DNA from 3 places in the Kribbella sp. NPDC023972 genome. Region 1 is predicted to be linked to each of the others. Evidence: riboswitches for the same ligand, from Rfam matches in the RefSeq annotation. Region 1 holds a riboswitch; each other region holds the start of a gene.
What was found. Region 1 has a riboswitch for S-adenosylmethionine ahead of AB0F43_RS18085 (GNAT family N-acetyltransferase). Riboswitches for the same ligand answer to the same signal wherever they lie in the genome.
Positions count from the first base shown of each region.

Region 2: another riboswitch for S-adenosylmethionine. It lies ahead of AB0F43_RS01400 (aminotransferase class V-fold PLP-dependent enzyme); the one in region 1 lies ahead of AB0F43_RS18085 (GNAT family N-acetyltransferase).
Region 3: another riboswitch for S-adenosylmethionine. It lies ahead of thrC (threonine synthase); the one in region 1 lies ahead of AB0F43_RS18085 (GNAT family N-acetyltransferase).

Region 1 covers NZ_JBEZZH010000004.1:206,351-216,469, forward strand. Annotated here, with positions in the region: gene AB0F43_RS18070 (DinB family protein) at 150-908, shown strand; gene AB0F43_RS18075 (class I SAM-dependent methyltransferase) at 1,001-1,699, shown strand; gene AB0F43_RS18080 (hypothetical protein) at 1,723-2,058, shown strand; SAM riboswitch class IV at 2,171-2,286, shown strand; gene AB0F43_RS18085 (GNAT family N-acetyltransferase) at 2,297-2,845, shown strand; gene AB0F43_RS18090 (GNAT family N-acetyltransferase) at 2,941-3,393, shown strand; gene AB0F43_RS18095 (GNAT family N-acetyltransferase) at 3,484-4,011, opposite strand; gene AB0F43_RS18100 (methyltransferase domain-containing protein) at 4,207-5,187, shown strand; gene AB0F43_RS18105 (HIRAN domain-containing protein) at 5,248-6,114, opposite strand; gene ilvA (threonine ammonia-lyase IlvA) at 6,346-7,638, shown strand; gene AB0F43_RS18115 (hypothetical protein) at 7,744-8,364, opposite strand; gene AB0F43_RS18120 (LuxR C-terminal-related transcriptional regulator) at 8,448-8,690, opposite strand; gene AB0F43_RS18125 (rhamnulokinase family protein) at 8,696-10,119, opposite strand, start outside; gene AB0F43_RS18130 (L-fucose/L-arabinose isomerase family protein) at 10,117-10,119, opposite strand, start outside.
Region 2 covers NZ_JBEZZH010000001.1:310,199-320,317, reverse strand. Annotated here, with positions in the region: gene AB0F43_RS01430 (LacI family DNA-binding transcriptional regulator) at 1-612, shown strand, start outside; gene AB0F43_RS01425 (acyl-CoA desaturase) at 616-1,695, opposite strand; gene AB0F43_RS01420 (GAF and ANTAR domain-containing protein) at 1,819-2,529, opposite strand; gene AB0F43_RS01415 (alkaline phosphatase D family protein) at 2,656-4,176, shown strand; gene AB0F43_RS01410 (hypothetical protein) at 4,192-4,458, opposite strand; gene AB0F43_RS01405 (prolyl oligopeptidase family serine peptidase) at 4,544-6,604, shown strand; gene AB0F43_RS01400 (aminotransferase class V-fold PLP-dependent enzyme) at 6,618-7,982, opposite strand; SAM riboswitch class IV at 7,999-8,112, opposite strand; gene AB0F43_RS01395 (DinB family protein) at 8,205-8,723, shown strand; gene AB0F43_RS01390 (DNA translocase FtsK 4TM domain-containing protein) at 8,910-10,119, shown strand, end outside.
Region 3 covers NZ_JBEZZH010000002.1:746,313-756,431, forward strand. Annotated here, with positions in the region: gene AB0F43_RS12720 (hypothetical protein) at 1-439, opposite strand, end outside; gene otsB (trehalose-phosphatase) at 1-6, shown strand, start outside; gene AB0F43_RS12725 (DNA-3-methyladenine glycosylase 2 family protein) at 766-1,623, shown strand; gene AB0F43_RS12730 (cation:proton antiporter) at 1,651-2,889, shown strand; gene AB0F43_RS12735 (helix-turn-helix domain-containing protein) at 3,045-4,010, shown strand; SAM riboswitch class I at 4,076-4,216, shown strand; gene thrC (threonine synthase) at 4,228-5,496, shown strand; gene AB0F43_RS12745 (ubiquitin-like small modifier protein 1) at 5,493-5,768, shown strand; gene AB0F43_RS12750 (zinc-dependent alcohol dehydrogenase family protein) at 5,789-6,805, shown strand; gene AB0F43_RS12755 (helix-turn-helix domain-containing protein) at 6,898-8,121, opposite strand; gene AB0F43_RS12760 (dihydrodipicolinate synthase family protein) at 8,170-9,144, opposite strand; gene AB0F43_RS12765 (dipeptide epimerase) at 9,153-10,119, opposite strand, start outside.

The DNA of each region.
Region 1 (10,119 bases):
TGCCCGGCTTATCGCCGCTGAACGACGTACTATCGCCCGCTCGTCGATCATCGCGTGGCGGCGCGCAGCTCGTGCTTGGGGAGTTCTTGGGACGTCTGAGCGTCATACTGGCTGGCGGGCGGTGACAGGGCGGTCGACGAGGAGATGCCATGGCAAGCTTCAACCGGTCCGACGAGCTGCGAGGGGCGGAGTTCGTTGATGCGGATTTGCGTGGGGCCCGGTTTGTTGGGGCTGATTTGTCTGGTGTGGTGATGCGCGGCGTCGAGGTGCGGGGGTTGGAGATCGACGCACCGTGGCTGTCCGAGGGCGGGAGCTTCCTGCGGGTCAACGGCGTTGACGTGACGCCGCTCGTCGAGGCTGAACTCGACCGGCGCTTTCCCGGCCGGGCCGACCGGCGGGCCGGAGATCCGGATGGTTTGCGTGCGGCCTGGGCTGTCCTCGAGCGCACTTGGGCGGCCACGCTCGAGCGCGTCGCGGCGATGCCGGCCGGAACGGTCGACGTGTCGGTGAGTGGCGAGTGGTCGTTCGTGCAAACGCTGCGGCACCTGATCCTTGCCACGGACTTGTGGTTTCGCCAGGCGGTCCTGGGGATCGAACAGCCGTTCCACCCCATCGGTCTAGCGGGCGCCGGCGCCGAGGACGACGGCTTGGACATGTCGGTCTTCACGACGGTCACACCGTCGTACGCCGAAGTGCTGGAGGTCCGGGCGGGTCGCCTCGCGATGGTGCGCGACTTCCTCGCCACCGTCACAGCGGACGACCTGGCCGTAGCGCGCAAGAACCCGTGGGCCCCCGAACGCGAGGAGACCACTCTCTCCTGCCTGCACGTGATTCTCGAGGAGGAGTGGGAGCATCACCGGTACGCCGTACGCGACCTCGACGCAATCGGCACGACGTACGACGCATAAACCGGATCACGACGCGGCGTGCACGTTGGCCCTAGATCTGGCAGGAACGAAACATGCTCGTCGTACGTGGCGAGTGATGCCAGGATGACCGGATGAGTGCTGAGGGCGCGTATCACGGGGAGAAGGGCGCGTATTTTGCTGAGCGCGCTACTGATGGGGTCTACAACGCGTACACCGATCGGCCGGCCATGCTGGAGCTGGCGGGGGACGTGTCGGGGTTGCGGGTGGTGGACCTCGGGTGCGGGGCAGGGCATTACGCGGCGGAGCTTTTGGAGCGTGGAGCGACTGGGGTTGTGGGAGTTGAGGGCAGCGAGGCGCTGCTGAGTGCCGCGCGGGAAAGGCTTGGAGACAGCGTTGAGCTGCATCAGCATGATCTGGAGCAGCCGCTGTCGTTCCTCCCAGACGGGTCGTTCGACCTTGCCGTGATGGCTCTCGTGTACCACCTCATCCACGGGCGGGAGCAACTGCTCGCCGAGGTTCGGCGGGTATTGCGGCCAGGCGGAATACTCCTCGTTTCGACGACGCACCCCGCGGCTGACTGGAGTTGGTTCGGCGGCTCGTACTTCGATGAGGAGCGGGTTGAGGCTCAATGGCAGGGCAGCCGGTTCACCCATACCTACTGGCGGATGACGTTGGAGACGTTCCTGGGAGAACTTCTCGGCGCGGGGTTCACGCTGGAGCGCCTGGTCGAGCCGCGTGCCACCGAGGATGCTCGGCAGATCGATCCACGGCGATTCGACAAGACGCAGACCACCCCTTTCTTCCTGGCGGTTCGCCTGCGTCGTCCGTAACGACCAGAACGGTTGACCGCGTAATGCAGAGATTCGAGCAGGCGATGCGGCTCATGCGTAGTCGCGATCCGCAGACCCGGGAGGACGGGTTCCAGCTGCTGTTTCCTCATGCGGCCGAGCATGTCGACGAACTGCTGGCCGCGTTCGCCGGGGAGCGCAAGGACCACGGGCTCGGGTGCTGGTTGCTGGAGCTCATCGGCGAGGCTCGGTCGCCGGCTGCGCTGCCGGTGCTGACCGAGCAGGTCTACAGCGCCGACGAGTCGCTGCGGGACTGGGCGGTGCGAGGACTGGAGCTGCTCGACACCAAGCCTGCGCGCGAGGAGCTGTGGAGGGCACGGTCCAACGGACTGATCCGCTGATTCATCGACTGCCCAAGGTCCTTGGGCAGTGTGCGGGGCACGGCGTTGGACGATGACCGCTTGCTGGAATTTCTTCGTGGCGTGATCGGGTGACTGCTACGGTTTCGGTGAAGGTCATGAGTGCCAGCGGATAGCCCCGGCTTGCTGGCCGGCAACCCTCCTACGTGGGTGGGGTGCCCCGGGTGAGGACCAGGCTCGGCACAAAGGGTGCCGGGCAAGCCGCGAGATGGAGGTTCCCATGCCATTACGGTTCCGTTCGGCTGGCGCAGGTGACGCTGAGCAGGTCGCGCTGCTGCACGCCGACAGTTGGCGTCGGCACTACCGGGGCGCGTACGCGGACTCGTTCCTCGATGGTGACATCGACACCGATCGTCGCGAGGTCTGGTCGGCACGGCTTGCCGCACCGACCGGCACTGCGACCATCCTCGCCGAGTACGACGACCAACTGGTGGGCTTCGTCCACGTCAGGTTCGACAACGACCCGAGGTGGGGGAGCCTTGTCGACAATCTGCATGTCTACAGCAGCCAACGCCGTACCGGCATCGGCACACAACTCCTCGCCCGCGCCGCACAAGCTGTCATCGACCAGGCGACCGGCGACGCGATGTACCTGTGGGTGCTGGAGCAGAACACCAATGCGCAGCACTTCTACCGCGCCCGCGGAGCCACCTGCGTGGAGACGGCAACCGTCCCACCACCCGGCGGCGACCCGACCCGCCTGAACGGCTCCCCGAAGTGCCTCCGCATGACCTGGCCGGACGCCTCGACGCTGGCGCACCACCCGTGAGAGGCGTTTGAATCGGCGCGGTCGTCGCATCCCGTCTGAAAGCTGACTAGAGAAATCCCGCGCGTCGTGACGGGGCCCTGTGCCACGATTCCTGCATGGAGTCGGACAGCGCGCTGACGGTACGCCGCGCGGAGAGGTCGGACTGGTCATCGCTGGCCGAGATCGACGAGGTCGCGGCGATGGGAGATCAAGCACGAACCGACGACATCCGACGGTGGTGCGAACAGGGCCTGGTCCTCATGGCGGAGAACAGCTCGAAACCGCAGGGGTACCTCACGCTCGAGTACACGTTCTTCGAGCAGGGCTTCGTCACATTGCTCATGGTCGCGTCCAACGCCCGGCGGCGCGGCGTCGGCGTACGCCTTCTGAATGCTGCCGAGGCCGCGTGCACCGCGCCGAAGCTGTTCACGTCCACCAACGTCTCGAACCACCCGATGCAGCAACTACTCCAGCGCGCCGGCTGGTCGGCAGTCGGGTTGCTGCACGGTCTCGACGAAGGTGACCCCGAACTCTTCTACCTCTGCCCACCCCACCGCGGCAATGCCTGAACCGTACGACGTCAGGGCTCGTCGGCGGTGTTGTGAACTTGTGGACGGCTCGTTCGAGGAGCGGGAGGTCGGGTACGGCGATCTGCAGTGTCATCGCGTGATTCGGTAAAGGACGTTGGGGCGGAGTGGGCCGTCGGGGACGGAGGGGTCGTCGAAGTTGTCGGCGGGGTTGTGGGTCATGCCCAGCCGGCGCATGACGGCTTGGGAGCGGTGGTTGGTGGCAGTGGTGATCGCGAGGATCTCCGCGAGGCCGAGGGTGTCGAAGCCGTAGGTCAGGACGGCGCGAGCGGACTCGGTGGCGTAGCCGTGGCCCCATGCCGAGCGGGCGAGCCGCCAGCCGATCTCGACGCCGGTGAACGGCAGGCCCGGGTCGACGTCGTCCAGGCCCGCGAAGCCGATGAACTCGCCGGTCGCCTGCACCTCGACCGCCCACCAGCCGTAGCCGCGCTGGTCGAACTCGGCCCGGAAGGTCGCGACCGAGGCGTCAGTCTGCTCACGCGTCATCACCTCACCCAGATGCTGACGGACTTCCGGATCGGCGTTCATCGCGGCCCACGGGGCGAGGTCGGATTCGCGCCAACGGCGGAGCAGCAGGCGCTCGGTGCGTAGTTCAGCCATGCCGCAACCCAACGCCAAGGACATCCGCCCCGCAAATCCATTTCGCCCGACGTCCACAGCAGCCTAGAGTTGCGCGGCAGTGACTGGTTTCTGAGAGACGCATCGATCACCGTGGCGGCCCGGCCGACCGCGGTGGTGGGGTGCGTCGCGCATCGATTCGACCACTGATCGACGCGACCTCTCAGGAGCACCGCTGTGCCCACACCTGTCAAGGATCACCTGATCCTGCGTACTGTCGACGGCGCCGCCGACCTGCTGGCCGGCGAACTCGGACGACTGCCCCAAGTCACGATCCTCAGCACCCGGACCGCATCCGTGACCTGCCGGATCGACGGCGAACTGCAGGACCTCTACGACTGCCCGCTGTACTCCACAGCCGCGATCCCACTCCCCGGAAGTCCGCACGACGATGGCTTTCTCGACCCGTTGCATGCGTCAACCGAAACCGGCGTTCTCGCCAACCTGCCGCGGACCTTCAGAGTTCACGGGGACAGCGAGCTCGCCGTCGCAGTCAGCCGCGAGCTCGGCTGGACGAACGATCCGCGCAACTGGAGCGTCAACCTCACCAACGCCGGCACCGGATGGATCGCCGAGATCGGGCCGCTCTACTGGACCCGGCGGTTCGGCTCGCTCGAACGGTTGCCGTGGTCAACCAACCCGGTCGTCGCCGAGGTCGTCGTACGCCTGGCGAAGATCCGGCCCGGCCACCGCGTCCTGGACCCGTTCTGCGGCACCGGCACCTTGCTCCTGGCTGCCCACCGCCAGGCCCAGTCCACCGAGCTGATCGGATCCGACAAGCGATCGATCCGGCTCGCGCGACGGAACCTCGCCGCGCGAGCCCTGTCAGCCAGCCTCACGACCGCCGAGGCCGAAGCAATCCAGCAACCCGACCGAAGCATCGATCGGGTGATCGCCAACCTGCCCTTCGGCAAACGTGTCGGCTCACATCGCGACAACCTGCGCCTCTATCCCGCTGCCATCGCCGAGATCGCGCGCGTACTCACCGACGACGGACGCGCGGTGCTGCTGACCGAGGACAAGCGTCTGTTGAAGGACGCCGTCGCCCGGACCCACGGCCTGAAGATCGTCCGGGAGCGCGTCCTCCGCTTCAACGGCGCCACGCCGACCGCCTTCGTCGTGACCAGAACAGTCGGCCGGCAGTCCAGACGGCGGTGAGTTGAGTTCAAGTAGCTCCGCAGTACCCGCCAAAAGATCTGGTGAGTACTGCGCAGCCGCCTAGTTGGCCTCTTTCGTAGCCCAGTAGTGCCACTGTGGGGACGCGACTGGGGACCGGGTCAGGCCGTCCGGCCAGGTCGCCGGCAGGTCGTGACTCCGAGCCGCGTAGAGGATCACCTCCGATGCGGTGCGGTCGCCGCGGACGGCGACACGGGCGGCGGTCTCCGCACGCATGTCGGACAGGTAGTGGATGGCCGGCAGGAACTCGGCGCTCAGCCGCGGACTCAGCCGCCCGACCGGCTCGTCGTCGATTCTGACCTCGACCACCATCCGGTGCCGGTCCTGGATCCCGTCCTCCTCCTCGATCGCGTGCATGGTCGCGTACGCCCAGCACTCGCCCTCCGCCCGGAAGAACGGCGCCAGTACGTCGGGACGCACCTCACTGCCCGGTACGACGATGCCGCTGCCGGGCGGCAACAGGTGATAGCTGCCTGGCGGGGGCAGGTTCACCGGGACCAGCATGTGCGGCTGCCCGAGGGCCACCGCGACACTTGCGTGGAACGCCGTCCCCTGGCCGCTCTTGCCATCCCAGTCGGCCGGCTCCCATTCACTCACCCACAGGTGGCACGGCACCTGCGGTTGCAGGCCTTGTGCCACCAGTTCTGACAGCACCGGGTGGTACCGGTGCGCATCGTCCCTCGGCAGGTAGCCGACAACCTTCCCCTGCACCCGTACGGCGATCGAGCGGGGATCGAAGCGGTTGTGCGGTTCCGGGACCAGGTCCGCGACGGTGTCCAAGTCTGCGCCACGCGCTGGGATGGGGTCTGGGAACAGGCTACGGATCGCCTGCTCGTGCGGGGCCTCCCGCACGACCTCCTGACCACACCACAAAGCGTCTCCCCACAGACTGAACGGAATCAGTTCCATTCGTGCCCTCCAGTCCACTGTGACCGGCTTTACTCGGCTCATCCCGTCCAGGACCCTGGCCGTTACACCGAGTGAGCGTATGAAAACTAGACTGCCCAGTGAAGGGCCGTTTCACGCCTGAAACAAGGGTCTGTTGCGTAAAGGTGGCCACCCGTCCGTACTGTGGACGCGGATTGTCTTGTGCAGCGAGCGAATCGGCGAAGATCGTGCAAATGCACGGGAAGGAAGCTCATGCAGAGCAGTAGTTCAGTCGCTCGTTCGACGACCGGCGCAGACCAGAAGGCCGTTGACGCGGCAGCCGTCGAGGACGCGGTCAAGCGACTCGACGGGGTCGCTGTGCGTACACCGCTGAAACGCAACCTCCGGCTGTCCGAACGCACTGGGGCCCAGATCTGGCTGAAGCGGGAAGACCTGCAGATCGGCCGTTCCTACAAGCTCCGCGGCGCCTACAACCTGATCGCCCAGCTCGACGACGAGCAGAAGGCGGCCGGCGTGGTCTGTGCCAGTGCCGGCAACCACGGCCAGGGGCTCGCCTACTCGTGCCACATCCTCGGCGTGCACGGCAAGGTCTACGTCCCGCGGACGACGCCCCGCCAGAAGCGCGACCGGATCGCGGCCCTCGGCGGCAAGCAGATCCAGGTCATCGTCACCGGTGACACGTACGACGACGCGGCGGCGGCGGCCATCGCGGAGGTCGAGGCCACCGGTGCGACGATGGTGCCCGCGTTCGACGACCCGAGAACCGTTGCGGGACAAGGGACTGTCGCGGTCGAGCTCGTCGACCAGCTCGGCCACCCGCCCGACGTACTGGTCGTGCCGGTTGGTGGCGGCGGGCTGATCGCCGGTGTCGTGAGCTGGCTGGCCGAGCGGCATCCCGGCGTACGGATCGTCGGGGTGGAGCCGGCCGGCGCGGCGAGTATGGCGGCGGCGCTGGAGGCCGGGGAGCCGGTCACGCTGCCGCATCTGGACAGCTTCGTGGACGGCGCCGCGGTACGACGAGTGGGCGACGTGACGTTGCCGCTGGTCGCGAACGCGGGCGTCGAGATGCTGGCGGTGCCGGAAGGCCTGGTGTGCAGCGAGATGCTGGAGCTGTACCAGATCGACGGCCTGATCGCCGAGCCCGCGGGCGCCTTGTCGACAGGTGCCTTAGGCAACGGTCTCGATGTACGCCCCGGGGAGACCGTTGTCTGTCTGCTGTCCGGCGGGAACAACGATGTCAGCCGGTATAGCGAGATCCTCGAACGCTCGCTGGTGCACGAAGGGCTGAAGCACTACTTCCTGGTGACGTTCCCGCAGGAGCCTGGCGCACTGCGGACGTTCCTGGACGAGGCGCTCGGGCCGGACGACGACATCACGCTGTTCGAGTACGTGAAGCGGAACAACCGCGAGACCGGTGTGGCGTTGGTCGGTATCGAGATCAGCCGGCCCGGCGATCTGGAGGGACTGTTGTCCCGGATGGACGCGGCGCCGCTCGACATCGAGCGCATCCACCCGAACTCACCGGAGTTCCGCTACCTGATCTGAGTCCGGACGCACTGATCCCGCCGGGGGAGCCTGGCCACCTGCTTCCGGTCAGGTGCCGTCAACAGCCCCGTTGCGCTCCCGGCGGGATCAGTGCGTCTGGGTGGGTCAGTGCTTCGAGTGTTTCGGGTGGTCGCCTCGCTGGTCGGGCTTGGCCGGGTCCGGCCACGGCTGGCGGCGCGGGTCATCCGGGTGCTGCCCATCGGCCCAGTGCTCACCAGTAGCTTGCTCGTCGGTCGCCCCCACCATCGGCTGCCCATCCCGGCTCGTCGGCCGGTCCTCGCTGCCCAGGTCTGTCCTGTCGCGATCCCGGGTCGACGCGTCCTGGTCGGTTGACTGCTCGTTGCCCCAGGTGGCCGCGTGGGGTGTCGCCTGGTCCGGGTGCAACTCCTGGGCCCGGGTGCGGTGCTCCTCGGACTCGGTCCGGGCCTGCTCGGCGGCCTCGCGCCGTTCGGTGGCTCCGGCCGCGAGCCGACGCGCCTCGGCCGCCTTCTCGTCGGCGATGGCCTGCGCCTTGCGGGCCCGTGCCTCGACCTCATCGGCCGCGGCTTCCTGCTTCTCCGCACGGACCGCCGACGTCCGGGCCTGCTGCTCCTGCTCGTACGCCTGTTCCCGGTCCCGTTCGGCCCGTCGCTTGGACGACTTACGGGTGGCCCCGGCGATCAACGCCACCAGGATCACCAAGGCCGCCAGTGCGACGACGATCCACAGGATCGTCATTCCGTCCATCGCTCCTCCTCGGCTCGACGTTCGGACCCCCAGTACCCGGAGGTCCCGACGGCTAACGTCGAGCCGAGGAGGAGCCGGACCGGCTACACCAGGCCGCGCCGGGCGGCCCAGACGATGGCTTCGATGGCGGTGCCGAAACCGAGGCGGTCGCAGATCATCCGGGTACGGCGACGGACGGTCCGCTCGGACAGGTCGAGCCGGCGGGCCACGGAGTCCACCGGCAGACCGGTGGCGAGGAGCCGGAGTAGTTGCAGGTCGTCGTGGCTGATCTCACGCGGCGGCACCCGGCGCGCGAGCGGGCGGAGTTCCTGAGGGAGGACGGTCATGCGGATCACCTTGTTCCGAACACCCGGGACTCGGCGGCGTCCCAGTCGGCCGGTTTTCCCTGCGGCTCGTAGCGCCGCAGTCGATGGGTGGCACGGACCAGCGCGCGCATCGCGCCCAGGTCCGGCAGTGGTTCGCCCAGCGCACGCGCCTGGACGAGGATGTTGCCCAGCGCGGACGCCTCGACCGGCCCCGCCAGCACGGGCAGTCCACAGGCGTCGGCGGTCAACTGGCAGAGCAGTTCGTTCTGCGACCCGCCACCGATGACGTGCAGGACGTCGACCGGCCGGTCCGCGATCGTCTGCGCCGACCGCAACGTCCGGCGGTAAGCCAGCGCGAGACTCTCCAGCACACAGCGAACCGCGGCCGCCCGCGACTGCGGCGGCTCCTGCCCGCTCGCCCGGCAGTGCTCCCCGATCCTCTGCGGCATGTTGCCTGGGGCAAGGAACTCGGGCGCGTCCGGATCGATCAGTACGGCGAACGGCGGCGCGCCGGCCGCCTCACGCAGGAGGGCGGGCAGATCGTCGGCACCCCAGACCCGCTGGCACTCCTGCAGGATCCACAGCCCCATCACGTTCTTGAGGAACCGGATCCGCCCGTCGACGCCGCCTTCGTTGGTGAAGTTCGCCTCGCGGGCCTCGGCCGTCAGCACCGGCGAATCCAGCTCGAGCCCGACCAGCGACCAGGTCCCGGACGAGATGTACGCGAACCGCTCATCAGCAGCCGGTACGGCGACCACCGAAGAAGCGGTGTCATGCGATCCGACCGCGATCACCGGCGTACCAGCGGCCAGCCCCGTCGCGTCGGGCAGCACGGTCCCGAGCACCGTGCCCGGATCCCGCAACTCCGGCAGCAGCTTCATCGATACACCGACGCGCTCCGCCAACTCCGAACTCCAGGCCTGTGCGCGAACGTCGTACAACTGCGTGGTGGAAGCATTCGTCCGCTCGGCCCCGACCTCGCCCGTCAACCAGTAACCAAGCAGATCCGGGATCATCAACAGCGTTTCGGCCTGCCCGAGCAGTCCTTCGGCGGCGAGTTGGTAGATGGTGTTGAACGGGAGCTGCTGGAGGCCGGTGATCTCGTACAGCTCGGCGGCCGACACCCGCTCCAGCACCTTCTCCATGACGCCGTCGGTGCGGGAGTCGCGGTAGTGGATGGGATTGCCGAGGAGGCGGCCGGAGGTGTCCAGGAGGCCGTAGTCGACGGCCCAGGAGTCGATGCCGATGGAGTCGATCGGGCCTGCCTGGGCGAGGCCGGAGAGCATCGAGTGGTAGAGGTGGAGGACGTCCCAGTGGAGGGTGTCGCAGAGGCGGACCGGGCCGTTCCAGAAGCGGTGGATCTCGGACAGCTCCAGCGTGCCGTCACCGACGGAACCGAGCATGACGCGCCCACTGGACGCGCCCAGATCCACCGCCGCGACGCGCCTCA
Region 2 (10,119 bases), on a different contig from region 1:
GAGTACCTCGCGCCGCACGTCGACGCGGGGATGGCCGTGGTCACGATCGACCGGCCGGCGCACGGGATCGAGGCGGACGCCGTACTGGCCGACAACGCCGGCGGCATCGACCAGGCGATCGACCATCTGGTCCGGCAGGGCCACCGGCGGATCGCGTACCTCGGTGACGACGAGCGGATCTTCACCTCCCGCGAACGCGTGGTCGCCTACCGGGCCGCGATGGCCCGGCACCGGATCGAGGTGGACGAGGACCTGGTCCACCTGTCCGAGCCGACCACCGAGGGCATCGGCATCACGCTGTCCGCCGTACTGGATCGGCCGGAGCCGGCCACGGCGTTGCTGTCGGCAAACAACATGACCACTGCCGAGGTGCTCCGTGGTCTCGCCGGCCGGCGGGACCGGGTCGCGCTGGTCTCCTTCGACGACCTCGCCCTCGGCGACCTGCTCAGCCCGGGCCTCACGGCCGTCGCCCAGTCGGCCGACGTGATGGCCCGTACGGCGATCCAGCTGATGACCGAGCGCCTCCCGGAACCGCACCGCCCGGGCCGCACGGTCCGCGTGCCGGTCAAGCTGACGATCCGCGGCTCCGGCGAGATCCCACCGGCCGGCTGAGGCTCAGTTCCGGTACTGCGCGACGAGCGGGCACTCGAACGGGTCCCGGGCCCGGAGGCCGACGTTGTTCAGGTAGTCGACGACGATCCGGTACGACGACAACAGCCCGACCTCGGTGTACTTCACCCCGTGCAGCTCGCAGTACTCGCGCACGATCGGCTGGACCGCTTTGAGGGTCGGCCTGGGCATGCTCGGGAACAGGTGGTGCTCGATCTGGTAGTTGAGACCGCCGAGCGCGAAGTCGACCACCACGCCGCCGCGGATGTTGCGCGACATCAGCACCTGGCGGCGCAGGAAGTCGAGCTTCATCGTCGCCGGCACGAGTGGCATGCCCTTGTGGTTCGGGGCGAACGAGCCGCCGAGGCAGATCCCGAACACGGCCAACTGCAGCCCGAGGAAGGCGCCGGCCTTGCCGACCGGCAGCAGGATCAACAGCACGGCCAGGTAGCCACCGAGCCGGGTCAGGATGATCGCGGCCTCGATGCGCTCCACTCTGGTGGCGGACCGACGGAGCAGATGGCGCAGGCTCGCGACATACAGGCTCAGGCCCTCCAGGGTGAGCAGCGGGAAGAAGAGCCATCCCTGGCGGCGGGTGAGCCATCCGCTGAAACCAGTGCGCTTCTCGACGTGCTCCGGGGTGAAGGCCACGACTCCGGAACCGATGTCCGGGTCATGGTCCACCTGGTTCGGAGCCTGGTGGTGGCGGCTGTGCTTCGAACGCCACCAGCTGGAACTCATCCCGATCAGTCCACCGCCCAGCAGGCGTGCGGTCCAGTCGTTCCAGGCCGCGGAGTCGAAGATCTGCCGATGCGCGCCGTCGTGGCTGAGGAAGGCGACCTGGGTGAGCACGAGCGCGAGCGCGCCGGCCATCAGCAGTTGCAGCCAGGAGTTTCCGAGCAGTCCGACACCGACCCACACACCGGCGAAGGCCGCGATCACCAGGCCGATGCGAGTCCAGTAGTACCCGCGTCGCCGCCGGAGCAGTCCGAGCTCACGCACGGTCCGGGCGAGCTCGGTGTAGAGGTTCGTGTACCGCTGCTGCGGGCCCTGCGGATGGTGTTCGTCCGCGACAAGCTGTGACATGAGAACGCCCCAGTCCGGGAGTGCATCGGTCGATGCGCTACCGGGTCCGGGGCAGCGCCACGAGAAGGTGGCTTGTACTTCAACAGAACCACGCTCGGCTGGCAGGCGCAAGCCGACGTCCAGCTAACGAGTCGGCAGCGCCGAGGTCTTGAGAGAGCCGTCGAGAACGCCCTGTGCCACGACGCCCAGGCGTTGCCCGGTGCCTCGGGCGTACGAACGCATCGCGGTGAAGGCGTCGTCCGGGCTCAGGCCGGCGCGCTCGGCCAGCATGCCCTTGGCCTGCTCGATCAGGATCCTGCTGCCCAACGCCTGCTGGAGCTGCTCGGCCAGTTCCTGCTGTCCGCGCACCTGACGTTCGTGCAGCAGGCCGATGGTGGCTATGTCGGACAGCGCCTGGCCCAGCGCGACGTCCTCGTCGGCCAGTGGCTCTGTGCTGGTGCGGAACAGGTTCAGCGCGCCGATCACCTGCCCGCGATGGCGCAGCGGCAAGGCGTGGGCCGTGGCGTAGCCGCCCGCCGCTGCCGCCGCGGCGAACTCGGGCCACCGGCCGAGATCGGCATTGACCACCGGCGCGCCGGTGGAGAAGCACTCCGGACAAGGACCTTCGTTCTGCTGGAGCTCGAACAGCTCGAGCAACTCCACCTGCTCGTCCGACGACGCCATCACCTGGAGTACGCCGTCCGAGTCGGCGAGCATCAACCCGGCGGCGTCGACATCGAGCAACTCGACGCTGACCTCGGCCAGCGTGCGCAGGAAGTCGACCAGGTCGAACTCGTCCACCAACGTGTCGGCCAGCTCGATGAAGACCTGCGTGATGCGGTGTTCCCGTCTCAACTGTGTTCCCTTTCGACAGTTACATTGTCCGCACCCGCGGCGGGAAGTAGGTGATTTGGTACCCAATTCGCCCGGCTGTCACCTCGGTGTCATCGAGTTGATGCACAGTACGGTCACCGTCAGGCCATGAACTCGAGCCGCCGCCAGTTCCTGGCCGCATCCACAGTCGCCGGCGCGTCCCTGGTCCTGCCCGGGGTTGCCGCCGCGACGCCGAACCTCGTCCGGCGCGACCGGCCCGGGTTGCCGTCCGGGATCATGTCCGGCGACGTCACCGCGAACTCGGCTGTGGTCTGGTCCCGGACCGACCGCCGGGCCCGCCTCGTCGTCGACGTTACCAGCCACGGCCGGTTCGACCGGGCGATCCGCCTGCGCGGCCCGATCACCGGGCCGGATGACGATTTCACCGCGCAGTTGCCGCTGAAGGGCCTGCGCCCGGGCCAGCGGTACGACTACCGGATCTCGTTCGAGGACTCCTCCGGCCGTCGCGGCGAGTCGCTGGAAGGTTCGTTCAGTACGCCGGGACGCAACCGCGGACTGTCCTTCGTCTGGACCGGCGACACCGCGGGCCAGGGTTACGGGATCAACCCCGAGTTCGGCGGCATGGCGGCGTACCGGGCGATGCACGACACCCGGCCGGACTTCTTCCTGCACTCCGGCGACAACATCTACGCCGACGGCCCGATCGCGGCCGAGGTGAAGGTTGCCGACGGCACCATCTGGAAGAACGTGGTGACCGAGCAGGTGTCCAAGGTCGCCGAGACGCTGGCCGAATACCGCGGCCGGTACAAGTACAACCTGCTCGACGGCAACGTCCGGGACCTGTACGCCGAGGTGCCGATCATCAGCCAGTGGGACGACCACGAGACGGTCAACAACTGGTACCCGGGCGAGATCCTGGCCGATGACCGGTACACCGAGAAGCGGGTCGACGTACTCGCGGCCCGGGCCCGGAAAGCCTTCCTGGAGTACCTGCCGATGGAGCACGCGGGTCGCGGCCGGATCTACCGCACGGTGAGTTACGGCCCGCTGCTGGACATCTTCTGCCTGGACATGCGGACGTATCGCGACACGAACCCGAAACCCGGTGTGAGTGGTTCGGTGGCGCTCCTCGGCGCGGAGCAGGCCGCGTGGCTGGTCCGCGAGGTCGCGGCTTCGAAGGCGACCTGGAAGGTGATCGCCAGTGACATGCCGCTCGGGTTGCTGGTCCCGGACGGCACCGAGATCGAGGCGGTTGCCAACGGACTACCGGGTGCGCCGGGTGGTCGCGAGCACGAGATCGCCTGGGTGCTGAGCCAGTTCAAGCGGCGCAAGGTGCGCAACACGATCTGGCTGACCGCGGACGTGCACTACTGCGCGGCGCATCACTACGACCCGTCGCGGGCGGCCTTCACCGACTTCGACCCGTTCTGGGAGCTGGTCGCCGGGCCGATCAACGCCGGCACGTTCGGGCCGAACGCGCTGGACTCGACGTTCGGGCCGAAGGTCGAGTTCGTCAAGGCGGCCGACTTCCCGAACCAGCCGCCGAGCGGTGGCAACCAGTTCTTCGGGCACGTCGACATCGACCCGCGCACCGGCGTCTTCACCGCGTCACTGCGCGACCTGCACGGCACGGTCCTCTGGACCAAGGACATCCACCCGGCCCACTGAGAGGGCCCGTCGTACTCACTGGCCCCGGCGCCTGCGCGGGATGCCGCCCACCGCGGCCGGTGGGTACGACGCCCGCGACCTGAGCGGTTCACACCTTGGAGCGGTGCCCGGAGCCACCACGAGCGCGCCGGAGCGGACCAGAGCCTCAACCGCGGTCAAGAAGTCGTCGGCCGGAAGATCGACGATCCGGCCGAGTACGTCGAGGCGGACCCGCTCGCCGGCCACGGCGGCGGCGCTGAGCATCCGGTCTGCGTCGGGGTCGACCGAGCGGGTGTTGGCCACGCTCGCAGTGTGACCGGCTGTACACCACTCCGCCAGCCCCTCCGCCCTGACACCCCGGTTGCTCGTCGGCATTAGGTTTGACCGCATGACCTATCCGGAAAGCCGCCGCGACGATGTGGTCGAAACGCTGCACGGGCATCGGATCGCGGATCCGTACCGCTGGCTGGAAGACCCAGACTCACCCGACACCCGCGACTGGGTCACTCGGCAGAACGCCTTCACCGAGGCCGAGCTCGCGACCTATCCGGAGCGGGACTGGTTCCAGCGCACCATGTCCGCGATCCTGGCCCGGCCGCGGGCCGGCGTACCGGTGAAGAAGTCCGGCTGGTACTTCGTCGGCCGCAACGACGGCACCCAGGCGCAGGACGTGGTGTACGTCGCCGAGTCGCTCGACGAACTGGTCTCCGGCGGCCGGGTGCTGATCGACCCGAACACGTTGTCCGCCGACGGCACGGATTCGCTGGGCACGTTCACGATCAGCCCTGATGGCAAGTACTTCGCCTACGGCATCAACGAGAGCGGCAGCGACTGGACGACGTTCCGGCTGCTCGACATCGCCACCGGCACTCCTGTCGACGACGTGGTGACGGAAGCCAAGTTCTGCGAGGCCACGTGGTTGCCGGACAGTTCGGCGTACCTCTATCTGCACTACCCGGCGAGTGGCCGGAGTGAGGGCACCGAGACAAAGACGTTGTCCGGCGGCCGGTTGATGCTGCACAAGGTCGGTACGCCGCAGTCCGCGGACGAACTGGTGCTGGCGTTCCCGGAGAACGACCGCATCTTCATCACGCCCGAGGTGACCGAGGACGACCGGTACCTCGTCGTCCACATCACCGAAGGGACCGACCCGGCGACCCGGCTGTGGGTCTTCCCGATCACCTCGGACGACGGCATCGGCGAGCCGGTCAAGGTGGTGGACTACTTCGCGGACGAGATCACGTTCGTGCGGATGTCCGGTGACCGGCTGGTACTGCGGACGGATCGTGACGCCCCGCGCGGCCGGGTGGTGCTCGCGTCACTCGACGGTCGGTTCACCGATCTGATCCCGGAGGGCGACAGCGCCCTGCAGGCGGTCCGCGGTACGGCGAACGGTCTCGCGACGTTGAGTCTGGTCGACGCTCAGCCCGTGCTGACGCTGTACGCGCTGGACGGCTCCGGTGCGCGGGTCGTCGATGCGCCGGGCGGGGGAGTGGTGGGTCTGAACGCCTCGCCGGAGTACGACGAGCTCTTCGTCGGCCTGTCGACTCCCACCGACCCGACCCTCTCGTACGTCGTCTCGTCCTCGACCGGCGCCGTACGCGCACTGCCCTCGCTGGTCCGCGGGTCGGGTGGCTTCACGTCGCCGGCGATCACGATCGAGCGCCGGCTCGAGCCCGGCCGCGAGGTGCCGTACTTCCTGATCAGCCGTGCCGATCTGGACCACTCGTCACCGCGTCCGACGATGCTCTACGGGTACGGCGGCTTCCGCATCCCGATCCTGGCCGAGTACCGGCCCGGCTGGCCGGCCTGGCTGGCGGCAGGTGGTGTGCTGGTGATCGCGAATCTGCGCGGTGGTGGTGAGTACGGCAGCGACTGGCACGATGCGGGTCGGCTGAAGAACAAGCAGAACGTCTTCGACGACTTCATCGCCGTCGCCGGGCACCTGCGCGACACCGGGGTGACCACGCCGTCGCAGCTCGCCATCCACGGTCGCAGCAACGGCGGTCTGCTGGTCGGTGCCGTGATGACGCAGCGCCCGGACCTGTTCGCGGTCGCGCTGCCGGGCGTCGGCGTACTGGACATGCTCCGGTTCCACCTGTTCACGGTGGGGGCCGCGTGGACGTCCGACTTCGGGCACCCGGACGATCCGGACCAGTTCGAGGACCTGCTGGCGTACTCGCCGTTGCACCGGGTGCAGGAGGGCACGGCGTACCCGGCGACTCTCGTGGTCACCGGTGACCACGACGACCGGGTGGTGCCGCTGCACAGTCACAAGTTCATCGCCGCGTTGCAGCATGCCCAGTCCTCCGCCGAACCTGTCTTGACCCGGGTTGAGGTCAACACCGGTCACGGCTTCGGGAAACCCGCCGCGATGGTCGCGTCGGAATGGGCGGACCTACTGGCGTTCGCTGCTCACCACGTAGGCCTTGTACCTCCTGAGCAGTAGGAGGGCGGCTTGACTACCAGATCCGCGGGGCGTGGAGATCGCGGGGATCGTCGGCAGGCTGACAGCCGTGCGCCGACTCCTCGTACTCCGACCGGGGTCCGCTGGTGGCCAGCGTTCGGACGGCGTTGACGAGGCGGTCGACGTGCTCGCGCGTCGTACCGAGACCCAGGCTCGCCCGGACGGCTGTGCGGTGCTCGGGGGCGCCGGCCAGCAGGTGGCCGACCAGCGGGTGCGCACAGAACTTGCCGTCCCGGACACCGATGCCGTACTCCGCGCTCAGCGCCGCGGACACCAGCGTCGAGGTCAGCCCGGCGACGGTGAAACACACCGTGCCGACCCGATCCGCGTCCTGGCCGAAGAGCGAGTACGTCGTGACGCCGGGAATCTGAGCCAGACCGGTCCGAAGCCGGGCGAGCAGGCTGCGCTCATGCTGCTCGATCGCGTCGCGGTGCTTGCTGATCGCCGCACAGGCCGAGGCCAGCGCGATCGCGCCGATGACGTTGGGGGAGCCGCCCTCGTGCCGGGCCGGACCGGTCGCCCAGACCACGAGGTCATCGGTGACCGCGGTCGTGGCGCCACCGCCGTACAGGTAAGGCTCGGCGGCGTCCAGCCAGTCAGCGCGGCCGATCAGGGCACCGGCGCCGTACGGCGCGTAGAGCTTGTGGCCGGACAGCGCGACCCAGTCGACGTCGAGCTCGGCGATGTCGACCGGCCGGTGCGGCGCGAGCTGCGCCGCGTCCAGGCAGACCCGAGCGCCGTGGGCCCTGGCAACGGCCGCGATCTCGGCGATCGGGAAGATCTCGCCGGTGACGTTGGACGCGCCGGTCACGACGACGAGCCGCGGACCCTCGGGCGCCTTGCGCAGTGCGTCGGCAACGTTGCTCACGGCATCGTTCGGCGTGCTCGGCGCCTCGAGGCGCACGGTCCGCTCGGCCGGCCAGGGGAGGAGCGCTGCATGGTGCTCGGACTCGAACACGATCACGGTCGCGTCCGCCGGCACCGCGTGCGCGAGCAGGTTGAGCGCGTCGGTCGTCTGCCGGGTGAAGATCACCTGGTCGTCCGGCCGAGCGCCGACGAACGCGTGCACCTCGGCACGCGCCCGCTCGTACCACTGTGTGGTGATCCGCGAGGCGTACCCGTTGCCGCGGTGCACCGACGCGTACGACGGCAGCGCCGCCTCGACGCTCGCGCGCACCGACTCCAGGCACGGCGCACTGGCGCCGTGGTCGAAGTTGGCGTAGTCGGTGACCCGGCCGTCGGCCAGGGGGACCAGCAGGTCCGAACCCACCGTGGCGGGGATGCTGCCGGTCGCGAGCCGGGCCCCCGTAGGCCGCGGGGTCGTCGTACTGGCAGGCTCGAGGATGGAGAGAATCGACATGCTGCTGCTCCCAGGAAGTCCGCACTTGCCGAGCGGGGTATCCGCACGGCCTGGTCTTCACCCGGGGCACCCCACCGCGGAGGAGGGTTGCCGGCCAGCGAGCCGGGGCTTGACGCTGGCGCTCATGACCTGCCGAAGACGGTAACGAACGGGCTACGGTGAACGCCAGTGTCAATCTCATATGATGAGATGGACGAACACATTGTGGACGAGAGGAACGTAGTGACCTGGAGAGCACCCGCCGTCGAACGACCGGACGGCTCGCTGACCGCGCCCGAACGCGACCTGCTGCAGGGGTACCTGGACTTCTATCGCACCACCCTGCTGTTCAAGTGCGCCGGCCTGACCGCGGAGCAGTTGGCCGAGCGACCCTCGCCGCCGTCGACCCTCTCGCTGCTCGGGCTGATCCGGCATCTGACCAAGGTGGAGCGGATCTGGTTCCGGATCCACTTCGCCTCGGGGGAGCCGGCTGAGCCGGTGTTCCCGCTGGAGCTGGGCAAGGATGCGGACTTCGAGCTGATCGATCCGGCCGAGGCGCAGGCGGCGTACGACGGCTTGATCGCGGAGTGGAAGCTGTCCGACGAGGCCGCGGCCGGGCGATCGCTCGACGAGCGTTTCGCCTTCAAAGGCGTCGAGTCGACGCTCCGGATGATCTACCTCCACCTGATCGGCGAGTACGCCCGCCACTGCGGCCACGCCGACCTCCTCCGCGAACAACTGGACGGCACCACCGGCGCCTGACTGTTGCCGGCGACCTTCTGCGCTCGTAGTTGACCCGGCCTCGTTCTCGGCGGTCTGGCGGCGCTCGGGTGGTACGTCGTGCTGTGGCACCTGTTCCGGTGGCGGCGTCGTGACGCTACGGATGGGGCGGTGTGACCGGCGTGTGACACGTGTGACTCGAGAGGTAGTCGGGGTAGCCTGAGGGATATGGCGACCCGCACGTCTTCCCCGGCGCGGGCGCAGAAGTCAGCAGCCAACCGGCCGGGTACGGCGAGGTCGGCTGCTGGTGGACGCTCCCGTCCGTCAGGCGCCCAGAAGCGTGGGCAGAGCGCGAAGCGCGGTGGATCCACCGCTGCGCGGACCAGCACGCCCAAAAACAGCGGACCGGGCCCGTTCGCCGCCGCCATGCTCGCGCTCGGTCGCGGCATCGTGAAGATGTGGATCGGGATCGCCCACGTGCTCGGCGGCATGGTCCGCGGGATCGGCAACGGTGCCCGCGACCTCGACCCCGAGCACCGCCGCGACGGCGCCGGCCTGTTCCTGATCGGCCTGGCGGTCGTAGTGGCCGCCGCCATCTGGTGGGACCTGCCGGGAGCGGTCGGCCACGTCATCCGGGTCGTCGTCGGCGGCAGCGTCGGCATGCTCGGCTGGGCCGTCCCCCTGATGCTCCTGTTCACCGCCCTGCGCACCATGCGCGACCCGGACCGCAACGGCCCGGCCGGACGCCAGGTGATCGGCTGGACCACGTTCACCCTCGGTGTGCTCGGCCTGATCCACATCGCCAACGGCCTGCCGCGGCCCGGCAACCCCGCCGACGCCCCGATCCAGGAGGCCGGCGGCGCGATCGGGTACTTCATCTCGACCTTCCTGTCCGACCTGCTCACCCAGTACGTCGCCGCACCGCTGCTGGTCCTGCTGTCGATCTTCGGCGCGCTGGTGATCACCGGCACCCCGGTCTACGCGATCCCACTCCGGGTCCGCGCGGCGTTCGACGTACTGATGGGACGTACGGCGCTGCCGGAAGACGCACCGTCCGTCGCGACCGCGTCCAGCGACGACACCGTGCGGCTGACCCGCAAGGAGCGTCGCGCCAAGGCGGCTGCGATGGATGAGGACGGCGAGCCCGCGATCAAGCCGTACGACTCGCCGGTGCTCGAGGGGCGCGAGCTCACCAAGCGCGGCCGCAAGTCGAAGGCAGCTGCTCCCGCTCGTTCGGACGAGGACGCGTACGACGTCGACGCGGCGGCCGCCGTACCGTCGCCGTCCCCGGTCGTGCCCGGGCCCAAGTCTTCTGACTCGCCGCCGGAGCCGCCGCCGCACACGCCGCTGCCGCAGCGGGTCGAGCAGCTCAGCCTGTCCGGCGACATCACCTACACGCTGCCCGACGGGCAGATGCTCAAGCCCGGCTCGGTGCACA
Region 3 (10,119 bases), on a different contig from region 1:
CGCTGAACGTCTGCGCGAGTGTCTGACCGAACGACTGGATCGGCCGTTCGACGTACCCGCCGTCCTTGAGGTTCGCGAGCCGCTCGAACGGGTTCCGCGAGGCCGGATCCCCGGTGAGCACCCACGAGATGACGACGCCCACGACGTACAGCGGCCACAACGGCAGCCCGATCAGGCAGAAGTACTGCCACGAGTGCCGCTCCTCGTGCCGCACCAGCGCCTCGTCGTCGAAGTACGCCTGCTCATGCTTGCTGAGCACCACGTTCCCGATCGTGAACGCACCCGCCATCGGAAACTTCACCTTGTACCCGTTCGCGAAGACCAACCCGCGCGGCCCCCGACTGAACCGAGCCCGCCCAATGACCCCGACGACCAGCCCAGCCACCGTCGACAGGTTCAGGAAGTTCCCCACCACCTTCACCCAAAACCACCGACCCATGCCTCAGTATCAGCCCCCACCCCGCCCACGAAGGTGCGGGGTTTGGGTTCGGGACCGAAGCCAGTGCGTCGAGTGGAGTGAGTCTGCCACCGGTAAGCGCTTGCCGGCTGTACACCCCTCACACTCGATGCGCTCCCCTCACTCGCTTTGCGCTCCGCAGACTCACCCCGCTCGACCTCTTGGGGAGAGATGGCGCCGCGGTTGTCCGTGGGGTGGGTAAGACTTGGGCGGTGAGATCGGTGGTGCGGGTTTGGCGGGCTGGGCGGGTGGTGGATCCGCATTCGGTGATTGGGGGGTTGCGGAAGGGGCCTGGGGATCCGGCGTATGTGTTTGATCCGGTACGGCGTTCGGTGTGGCGGGCCACGCGGACGCCGGATGGGCCGGTGTTGCTGCGGCTGACGCCGTACGCGTCGACGGGGGAGGTGGAGGCGGAGGCGTGGGGGCCGGGTGCCGCGTGGGCCCTGGATGGGGTGCCGGAATTGCTGGGGGAGGCGGACAGCTGGGACGGGTTCGAGCCGTTGCCGGAGCACCGGGCGCTGGTGGACGCGGCGCGGCGGTTCCCGCACGTCCGGGTGCCGCGGACCCGAGCTGTCTTCGAGGCGATGGCCGCCGCCGGGATCGAGCAGGTCGTCACCGGCAAGGAGGCGTTCCGCGCGTGGCGGCTGCTGCTCCGCGAGTACGGCGAACCCGCGCCAGGACCGCAACCACCGGACGGCCGCACCATGATGGTCCCGCCGGCACCGGAGGAGTGGAGGCTCATCCCCTCCTGGCAGTGGCTGCGTGCAGGCGTCGAGAGCCGCCGGTCGCGGGTCGTCATCACCGCCGCCACCCGGGCCAAGGCGTTGGAGCGAACGCTGGAGCTGACCGACTCGGCGGAGATCGAGCGGCGGCTGCGGTCGCTGCCCGGTGTCGGGGTGTGGACGGCCGCCGAAGTGCGGCAACGGGCGCACGGTGACGCGGACGCGTTCTCGTTCGCGGACTATCACGTCTCCCGCAACGTCTCGTACGCCCTGATCGGCGAGGAACTCGACGACGACGGTTGCGCCGAGCTCATTGAGCCGTACCGCGGCCACCGCTTCCGCGTCCAGCGCCTGCTGGAGCTCGCCGGCATCGGCCACCCCCGCTACGGACCCCGCAAGTCCCTGCCGACCCACACCCCCGGAGCCACGCATCGCTTGAGGTAGTCACGCGCTGGGTACCCGACCGGCACCATGACGATCGACGGGGACGGCCTCTACCTGGTCGCGGGTCTGGCCCTCCTCGTCGGCGCCGTTCTGCCCCGTCTGCTCGAGCAGTACGCCGTCTCCGCACCGATCGCCTTCCTCGGCGCCGGACTGCTACTCGGCCTGGCCGTCGACCGTACTCACCTCAGTCCGATCGCCGAACCCGAGCTCACCAAGCACCTGGCCGAACTGACCATCCTGATCGCCTTGACGGGCGTCGGCCTCGCCATCGACCGGCCGATCGGGTGGCGCCGCTGGAGCGTGACCTGGCGTCTGCTGCTGGTCGCCATGCCCGCCTGCATCGCCGCCGTCGCCGGCGCGGGCTGGCTGCTCGGGCTGGCGCCCGCGACCGCCCTGTTGCTCGGTGCCGTCCTCGCTCCGACCGATCCGGTGCTGGCCTCGGACGTCCAGGTGCAAGGGCCGACGACCGGTCCGGGTGCCGAGCCCGAGGAGGACGACGAGGTCCGGTTCGCGCTCACTTCTGAGGCGGGGCTGAACGACGGCCTGGCCTTCCCCTTCGTGTATGCCGCGGTGTTCGCGGCGACCAAGGGCGCGGTGGGCGACTGGGCGATCCAGTGGTTCGCGTGGGACCTGATCGGCCGGACCGTGATCGGCGTCGCCGTCGGCGGCGGCGTGGGCTGGCTGCTCGGCAAGATGGCCTTCTCCGCACGCTCGCGCACCTTCCGCCTGGCGGACTCGCGCGAACCCGTGCTGGCTCTCGCGATGACGCTGGGTGCGTACGGTCTCGCCGAGGTGCTGGACGGCTATGGCTTCATCGCGGTGTTCGTCGCGGCGCTGGGGTTGCGTTCGGCCGAACGAAGCCACGACTTCCATGAGGAACTGCACGGGTTCATCGAGCAGCTCGAACACATCCTCACCTGGGGGATCCTGCTGCTTCTGGGGGTCGCGATCACGGCCGGGTTGCTCGAGCCGCTGACCTCGGCCGGTGCCGCGCTCGGGGTTCTGCTGGTACTGGTGATCCGTCCACTGACCGCCTGGGCGGCCCTGGCCGGGACGCCGCTGCGGCGATCCGAGCGGTGGGTGACCGCGGCGTTCGGGATCAGGGGTGTCGGGTCGGTGTTCTATCTGGCGTATGCGGGCGCCGACTTCCGCACCGACCTGCCGTGGTTGTGGGCGACCGTCGGCTTCACCGTCGTGCTGAGCGTGGTTGTTCACGGCGTTGCGGTGACGCCGCTGATGCGGATGCTCGACCTCCGCCGGACCTGAACACCCAGGCGGGCGGCTCGATCCCGTGACGGATCGCGCTGGCGGCGTGGATTCCGGCTGCGATCTCCTTCAATACCTTGAACATGTCTCCATCGTCCAAGGGCCGGCCCGCGCGCAGAAGTGGCGCGAACGACGACTATCGCTAAGATAATGACATGGGTCAGCGCACTGTTTCAGTCCTCGGGTACGACGGGATGACTGCCTTCGAAGCGGGCATCGTGATCGAGGTGTTCGGGCTGGCCTGGCCGGATATCGACCAGCCCTGGTACGAGTTGAAGGTCTGCACCGAGACGCCCGAGCCGATCCGTGTGCTCGGCGGTGCCACGTTGAGCAGCCCGCACGGCCTGGAGGAGTTCGCGGCCGCGGACACGGTCGTCATCCCGAGTGTCGCCGATCCCGGTGCTGATACCTCCGGAGAGCTGATCGAGGCGCTGCGGACGGCCCATCGAAGGGGTGCCAGGATCGTGTCGATCTGCTCGGGCGCGTTCGCGCTGGCGGCCGCCGGCCTGCTCGACGGCCGGCGCGCCACCACCCATTGGCGGTACGCCGACCTGCTGCGCGAGCGTTATCCGAAGATCGTCGTGGATCCGGAGCCGCTCTACACCGACGAAGGCGACGTACTCACGAGCGCGGGATGTGCCGCCGGGCTGGACCTGGCCCTGCACCTGGTCCGGAAAGACCACGGCGCGGCCGTGGCGAACGCGGTGGCTCGGCGGCTCGTGATCCAGCCCTACCGGTCCGGCGGCCAGGCGCAGTACATCGAGTCCCCGGTGCCGCCCGACCCCGATGACGCCTCGGTCGCTCGGAGCCTGGGCTGGGCGCTCGAACATCTCGCCGAGCCCATCGGCGTACCGGATCTGGCCAAGCAGGCCGGGTTGTCGCCGCGGACGTACCTCCGGCACTTCGTGAAAGCGACCGGGACGACACCGGGCAAGTGGCTGATCGCCCAGCGGATCCAGGCGGCGCTGACCATGCTGGAGACCGGGGACGCGCCGGTGGAGGAGATCGCACTGGCGGCCGGCTTCGCCACCCCGGTGACGCTGCGGCACCACTTCGCCAAGCAGCTCCACACCTCGCCGTCGGCGTACCGCCGTACCTTCCGGGCCCGGCGGGAAAGCTGAGATCGGCTGTCTCGGATAGTGGGAACTGAAGACACAATATGGACCCGATTGGGTAACCTCGGGGGAGCTCATCCAGAGGGACTGAGGGAAACGGCCCGTTGAAGTCCCGGCAACCCTCCCCGTTGAGGTCCCAGTCCGGGGCCCTCGCGGCGGAACGGTGCCAAATCCGTCCCGCGCCGAAATCCGGTGACCGGGGAAGATGAGAGGGGAACCTCACATGAGCCTGACCGCCGCCTCGACCACCCACACCCTCCGTGAAGGTGCCTTCGGCAACGGTACGCACCTGAGCTGTCGCGCGTGTGGGGCGAAGTCGCCGCTCGGTCCGTTCTACGCCTGTACGGAGTGCTTCGGTCCGCTCGAGGTCGGGTACGAGTACCCGACCATCACCCGGGAGCAGATCGAGGCCGGCCCCAAGAACATCTGGCGCTACCAGCCGCTGCTGCCCGTCCCCGTCGACGTGGCCAGCTTCCCGAACACCGAGCCCGGCTACACCCGGCTGATCGACGCCGGCAACCTGGCCCGCGAGCTCGGCCTGCGCAAGCTGTGGGTGAAGGACGACTCCGGCAACCCGACCCACTCCTTCAAGGACCGCGTGGTCGCGAGTGCCCTGAGCGCCACCCGCGAGCTCGGCATGAAGGTCTTCGCCTGCCCCTCCACCGGCAACCTGGCCAACGCCGTGGCCGCTGCCGCGGCCCGGGCCGGTATCCGCTCGGTCGTGTTCATCCCGCACGACCTCGAGCGCCCCAAGGTGATCACCACCGCCGTGTACGGCGGCACCCTGGTCGCCGTCGAGGGCAACTACGACGACGTGAACAAGCTGGCCTCGGAGATCGCCGGCGAGGAGGAGGGCTGGGCGTTCGTCAACGTCAACGTCCGCCCGTACTACTCCGAGGGCTCCAAGACCCTGGCCTTCGAGATCGCCGAGCAGCTCGGCTGGCGGCTGCCACAGCAGATCGTCATCCCGGTCGCCTCCGGTTCGCAGCTGACCAAGATCGACAAGGGCTTCACCGAGCTCGGCAAGCTCGGCCTGGTCGACGCGACCGACTACAAGGTGTACGGCGCCCAGGCCACCGGCTGCTCGCCCGTCGCGCAGGCGTTCCGGGACGGGTACGACGTGGTGAAGCCGGTGAAGCCGGACACCATCGCCAAGTCGCTCGCGATCGGCAACCCGGCCGACGGGCCGTACGTCCTGGACGTGGCCCGGCGTACCGGAGGTGCGATCGAGGACGTCACCGACGAAGAGGTTGTCGAGGGTATCCAGCTGCTGGCCCGGACCGAGGGCATCTTCACCGAGACCGCGGGTGGCGTGACGGTCGCGACGCTGAAGAAGCTGATCGAGTCCGGTCAGCTCGACCCCGAGGCCGAGACGGTGATCATCAACTCCGGCGACGGGCTGAAGACGCTCGACGCCGTGGCCGACCGGGTCGGCCCCAAGGTGACCATCCCCGCGTCGTACGACGCCTTCGTGAAGGCAGGATTGCAGTGAGTGTCAGTGTTCGGGTACCGACCATCCTGCGGCCCTACACCCAGGGGGCGTCCTCAGTCAGCGCCGAGGGGGCGACGCTGAGCGAGGTGCTCGAGTCGCTGGACAGCTCGTACCCGGGGATCAAGGCCCGGGTGCTGGACGAGTCCGGCGAGCTGCGGCGGTTCGTGAACGTGTACGTCGACAACGACGACGTCCGGTTCGCCGACGGCCTGCAGACGTCGATCAAGGACGGTGGCGAGATCTCCATCATCCCCGCGGTCGCCGGCGGCTGACGCTAAGGCACCATTGCCGGATGCGCGCTGTCGTCATCTCGCAGTACGGCGTCCTGCCCACGATCCAAGAGGTAGCCGCTCCCGAGCCGGAGCCCGGTGGTGTCGTCCTGAAGGTCGAGGCCACCGGGCTGTGCCGGAGCGACTGGCACGGCTGGATGGGACACGACCCGGACATCGTCCTGCCCCACGTCCCTGGGCACGAACTGGCCGGAACGATCGCCGCCATCGGCGCCGGTGTTGAGGGCTGGCAGGTCGGCGACCGCGTCACCACGCCGTTCATCTGCGCGTGTGGTGAGTGCGAGCAGTGCCTGGAAGGGAACCAGCAGGTCTGTCCCAACCAGCTGCAGCCCGGGTTCAACTACTGGGGCTCCTTCGCCGAGTACGTCGCTGTGCCGTACGCGTCGGTGAACCTGGTCCGGCTGCCGGACGACCTGTCCTTCGACACCGCTGCCGGCCTCGGCTGCCGGTTCGCGACGTCCTTCCGGGCCATCCGCCAGGTCGGCCGGGTCGCCGCCGGTGAGACTGTCGCGATCTTCGGCTGCGGTGGCGTCGGCCTGTCCGCGGTGATGATCGCCGCCTCGCTCGGCGCCCGGGTGATCGCCGTCGACACCAACCCGGCCGCTTTGCAGCTGGCCCGCGAGTACGGCGCTTCCGAGGTGCTGCAAGCCTCGCCACGAACCGTCGACGAGATCCAAGCACTCGGCGGCGCCCACGTGACCATGGACGCCCTCGGCTCGAACGACATCGTCCAGCAGGCCCTCCACGCCCTCCGGCCCCGCGGCCGACACCTCCAGGTCGGCCTGCTGCCAGCCGGCGTACAACTCGACGTCGGCCGCCTGATCGGCCAGGAACTGCAATGGCTGGGCAGCCATGGCATGCCCGCCCACGCCTACCCCGAAATGCTCAACCTCGTTGCCCAGGGCAACCTCAACCCGTCCGGCCTGATCACCCGCACCATCACCCTGGACGAAACCCCCGCCGCCCTGGCCGCCCTCTCCAACGGCACTCCCGCCGGCGTCACCGTCATCCATCCTTGAGCCCGCCGGCGGGTTCTTGCGCCGATAGCGTGCTGTAACCCGCCAGCCATCCAGCAACCCGCCATCCGTGAGACGACTGCTTGGGCTCAGGCCTACAGGCGGATCAGGTAGACCGTGGGTGGGCGGCCGGTGCGGCCGTGTTGTTGGCTGCCGATGGGGTCGGCCAGGCCGGCGCGTTCGAGGCGTTTGAGGACTCGGCGGGCGGTGCGGAGTTGGACGGCCAGGTGGTCGGCGACGTCTTGGGTGGTGAGGCCGTCGGGGAGGGTGGCGACGAGTTCGCGCATCCGGGCAAGGGTTTGGGTGTTGAGGCCGACCCGGCGGGCCAGGAGCGGGAGGCTTTCGGGGCCGCGGGCGGTGGCGGGTTGGTCGCCGGTCGGTTCGATCACGATCTCGACGTCGTCGGACATCGACACCACACCGGCGACGGAGCCGATCGAGGCTGCCCGGCTGACCGCGCGACGGGCGAGTGCTTCCGCTTCGGCCGCCGTACGTCCGACGCCGAAGCCGACGTACGCCGTGCTGTGCCTGGACGCGAGGTGGTCGAGCAGGGGCATGCGGGTGAACTGTTCGGTCGCCTGCTCGAGGACGCCGCGGGTGGTGACGACCAGGTGGCGGCCGTCCGGGAGCGCGGCCAGGCTGGCGCCGAGGGTGATCAGGTCGGCGGCCAGGTTGTCGTCCGGCTCGGGCAGGTCGATCACGCCGAGGGCGACCTGTGCGTCACCGACGTGCTGGCCGGTCGTGGTCAGAACCAGGGCCTGTAACGTCGACCGGATCGAGTACCGCGACGGGGCGAGCCGGACCGAGGGCATCTCGTTCTCGAGCAGGTGGAAGGCGGACCCCAGGCAGCTGATCGCGACTTTGGTGTCGTGCTTGTCCCGCGCGGTGCGATGGAACGCGACGATGTCGTCCGACGTCAGGCCCGGCCGGTACGGCAGCACGTGGATCTGGTCGGTGGGCAGCTTGGCCTCGATCAGTGTCTCCAGCACCTCACTGCGGCGCAGGGTGTCGATCGAGAACTGGGTGACGTTGTGGCCGAGCCGGAGCAGTTCGACCAGGGCGCGGAGCAGGGTGGCGCCGTCGTACGAGACGTACATGGCCGGGCGGTCGATCACGCCGGCCTCGGTGGCGATCGTGTACGGGACGACGCCGGTGAACAGGATCGCGTCCACCTTCTCGTGCGACTGCTCGACCACCTCGACCGCTTCGGTCTCGTGGTGGTAGGGCAGTGGGAGCAGGGTCGCGCCGCTCGGCGGACCGACCGCGATCACGCGCTGGACCAGGTCCTCCGGGCCGATGACTCCGACCGTGAGGGCCATCAGGCCACCGCTGGATTGATCTGCACGGCACTCCTTCTGGTCGGGCCCTTAACTCGCAGGATAGTGGCTGAGTTCCTCCAGGCAGCGGATCACGAGGTCACGCTCGGCTGCCGGCAGCTCCGGGCCGTACGGGTCGTGTGCCGCGTCCTCGGGGATCAGGCCCTCCCACACGGCCGCCCAGAGCATTCGCTGCACGTAACCCTCGATCGGTGCGTAGAAGGTCGCCGCGGCAAAGCGGTCCAGCCGGTCGGAGGCAGTCAGGAAGGCGCTGTGGTCGCCGGTTGTCCAGGTGCGCAGTACTGCGGCCGAGAGCTCGACCTGAGCGGCCGCGATGCCAACCAGTGCGGTGTCGGCTCCCCACATGAACGACGGCCCGAACATCCGATCCTCACCGGTGATCAGCAGCTTGCCCGTGCTACGTCCGGCCCAGATGGCGTCCTGGCAGCCGATGGCGCGGTCCAGGGTGGCTGTCTTGACCCCGAGCATGGCCTCCAGGCTCAGCAGGTCGCGGATGAGCTCCGGCGGGTACGGGTACCCACCGGCCTCGCCGTGCAGGTAGAAGCCGACCAGCGGCAGGCCAGTCTCAGCCGCCACTCGTTCGTGCAGTGCGACCGCCTCTGTGTGTCCGTCCGGCAAGGCGCCCAGCGCTGCCAGCGGGTAGACCATCACCGCATCAGCTCCACCCCCGGCAGCCTGCAGTGCCATGGCCACGGTCGCGTCCGCGGCCTCCTGCAGCGTATGTGCCGGTTCAGAACGGGGTACGCCGACTCCAGCCACGATGGGGACGTCCGTCGCCTGCCGCCAGGTCTCCAGCACCTTGGAGCGGTCTGCCGGAGACAGGTAAAGCCCACGACCGGTGTGAGCCCACACAGCGACCCCACCGATGGGCTCCGTCGCGATCCGGCCGGCGTACGCGGTCAGAGCGTCGTACGCGACGACGCCCTGGGTGTCCATCGGGGTGACGACGGCAGGGAGCAGAGTGCCGCGGAGTTGCTCGACGAGTGGGTGCCCGGAATCAGACATGGAACCTCTCAGACGTCGTGGCCGAGGCCGGGGCGCTTCGGTACGTCGATCCAGCCGTCGCAGTCGGCGAACACGGTCGGAGCCAGCGGGTCCTCGTGCACCATCAGCGGCCCGACCAGGTCGGCTGCCACGGTCGCACCGGGTACGGCGGCGGCCAGGTGGACCGCGGCCAGGGTGGCCACGCCCAGCTCAGGCATCGAGCCTACCTTCACCGCCAGGCCCGCGCCCTCGGCTACGTTGGCGATCTGCAGGGCTCTGTGCAGTCCACCGACCTTGAGGATCTTGATGTTCAGTACGTCGGCCGCCCCGCGCCGCGCGATCTCCAGCGCGTCCTGCAGCGAGTGCATGCTCTCGTCGACCATCAGGCGGATGTCCAGCCGCTCCCGCAGCCGGACCAGGCCCGCGAGGTCCCACCGCGGCAACGGCTGCTCCAGCAGAGTCAGCCCGGCCTCACCCATCTTCACCAGGAAGGGCATTGCCGTCGTCGCGTCGTACCCCTCGTTGGCGTCCAGGCAGAGCTCTGCGTCGGCAGGAATGGCCGCACGCACCGCCCGGACCAGCTCGAGGTCCTTGGCTGGGTCGTGGCCGCCCTTGACCTTCAGGTGCCGGAAGCCCCGGTGGGCGTACTCGGCGGCCTCGGCCGCCATTTCGTCGAGCGTGCCGAGCCCGACCACCCAGCTGGTCTGCACTCGGTCCCTGATGCTGCCGCCGAGCAGGGTGTGCACGGGCCAGCCGCTCAGCCGGCCGGCCAGGTCGTACAGGGCGATGTCGAGGCCGGACTTGGCCACCTGCTGCCCGCGGAGGACCGAGTCCATCACCAGGTGGGCTCCGGCCCGGTCCAGCGGGTCATGGCCGATCAGTGCCGGGGCGAGATGCTCCTCGATGGCAGCGGTGACACCGGCCAGCGTCTCCCCGGTGTACGCCGTCATCGGCGACGTCTCACCGATGCCGATCGCACCGTCGGCGGTATGCACC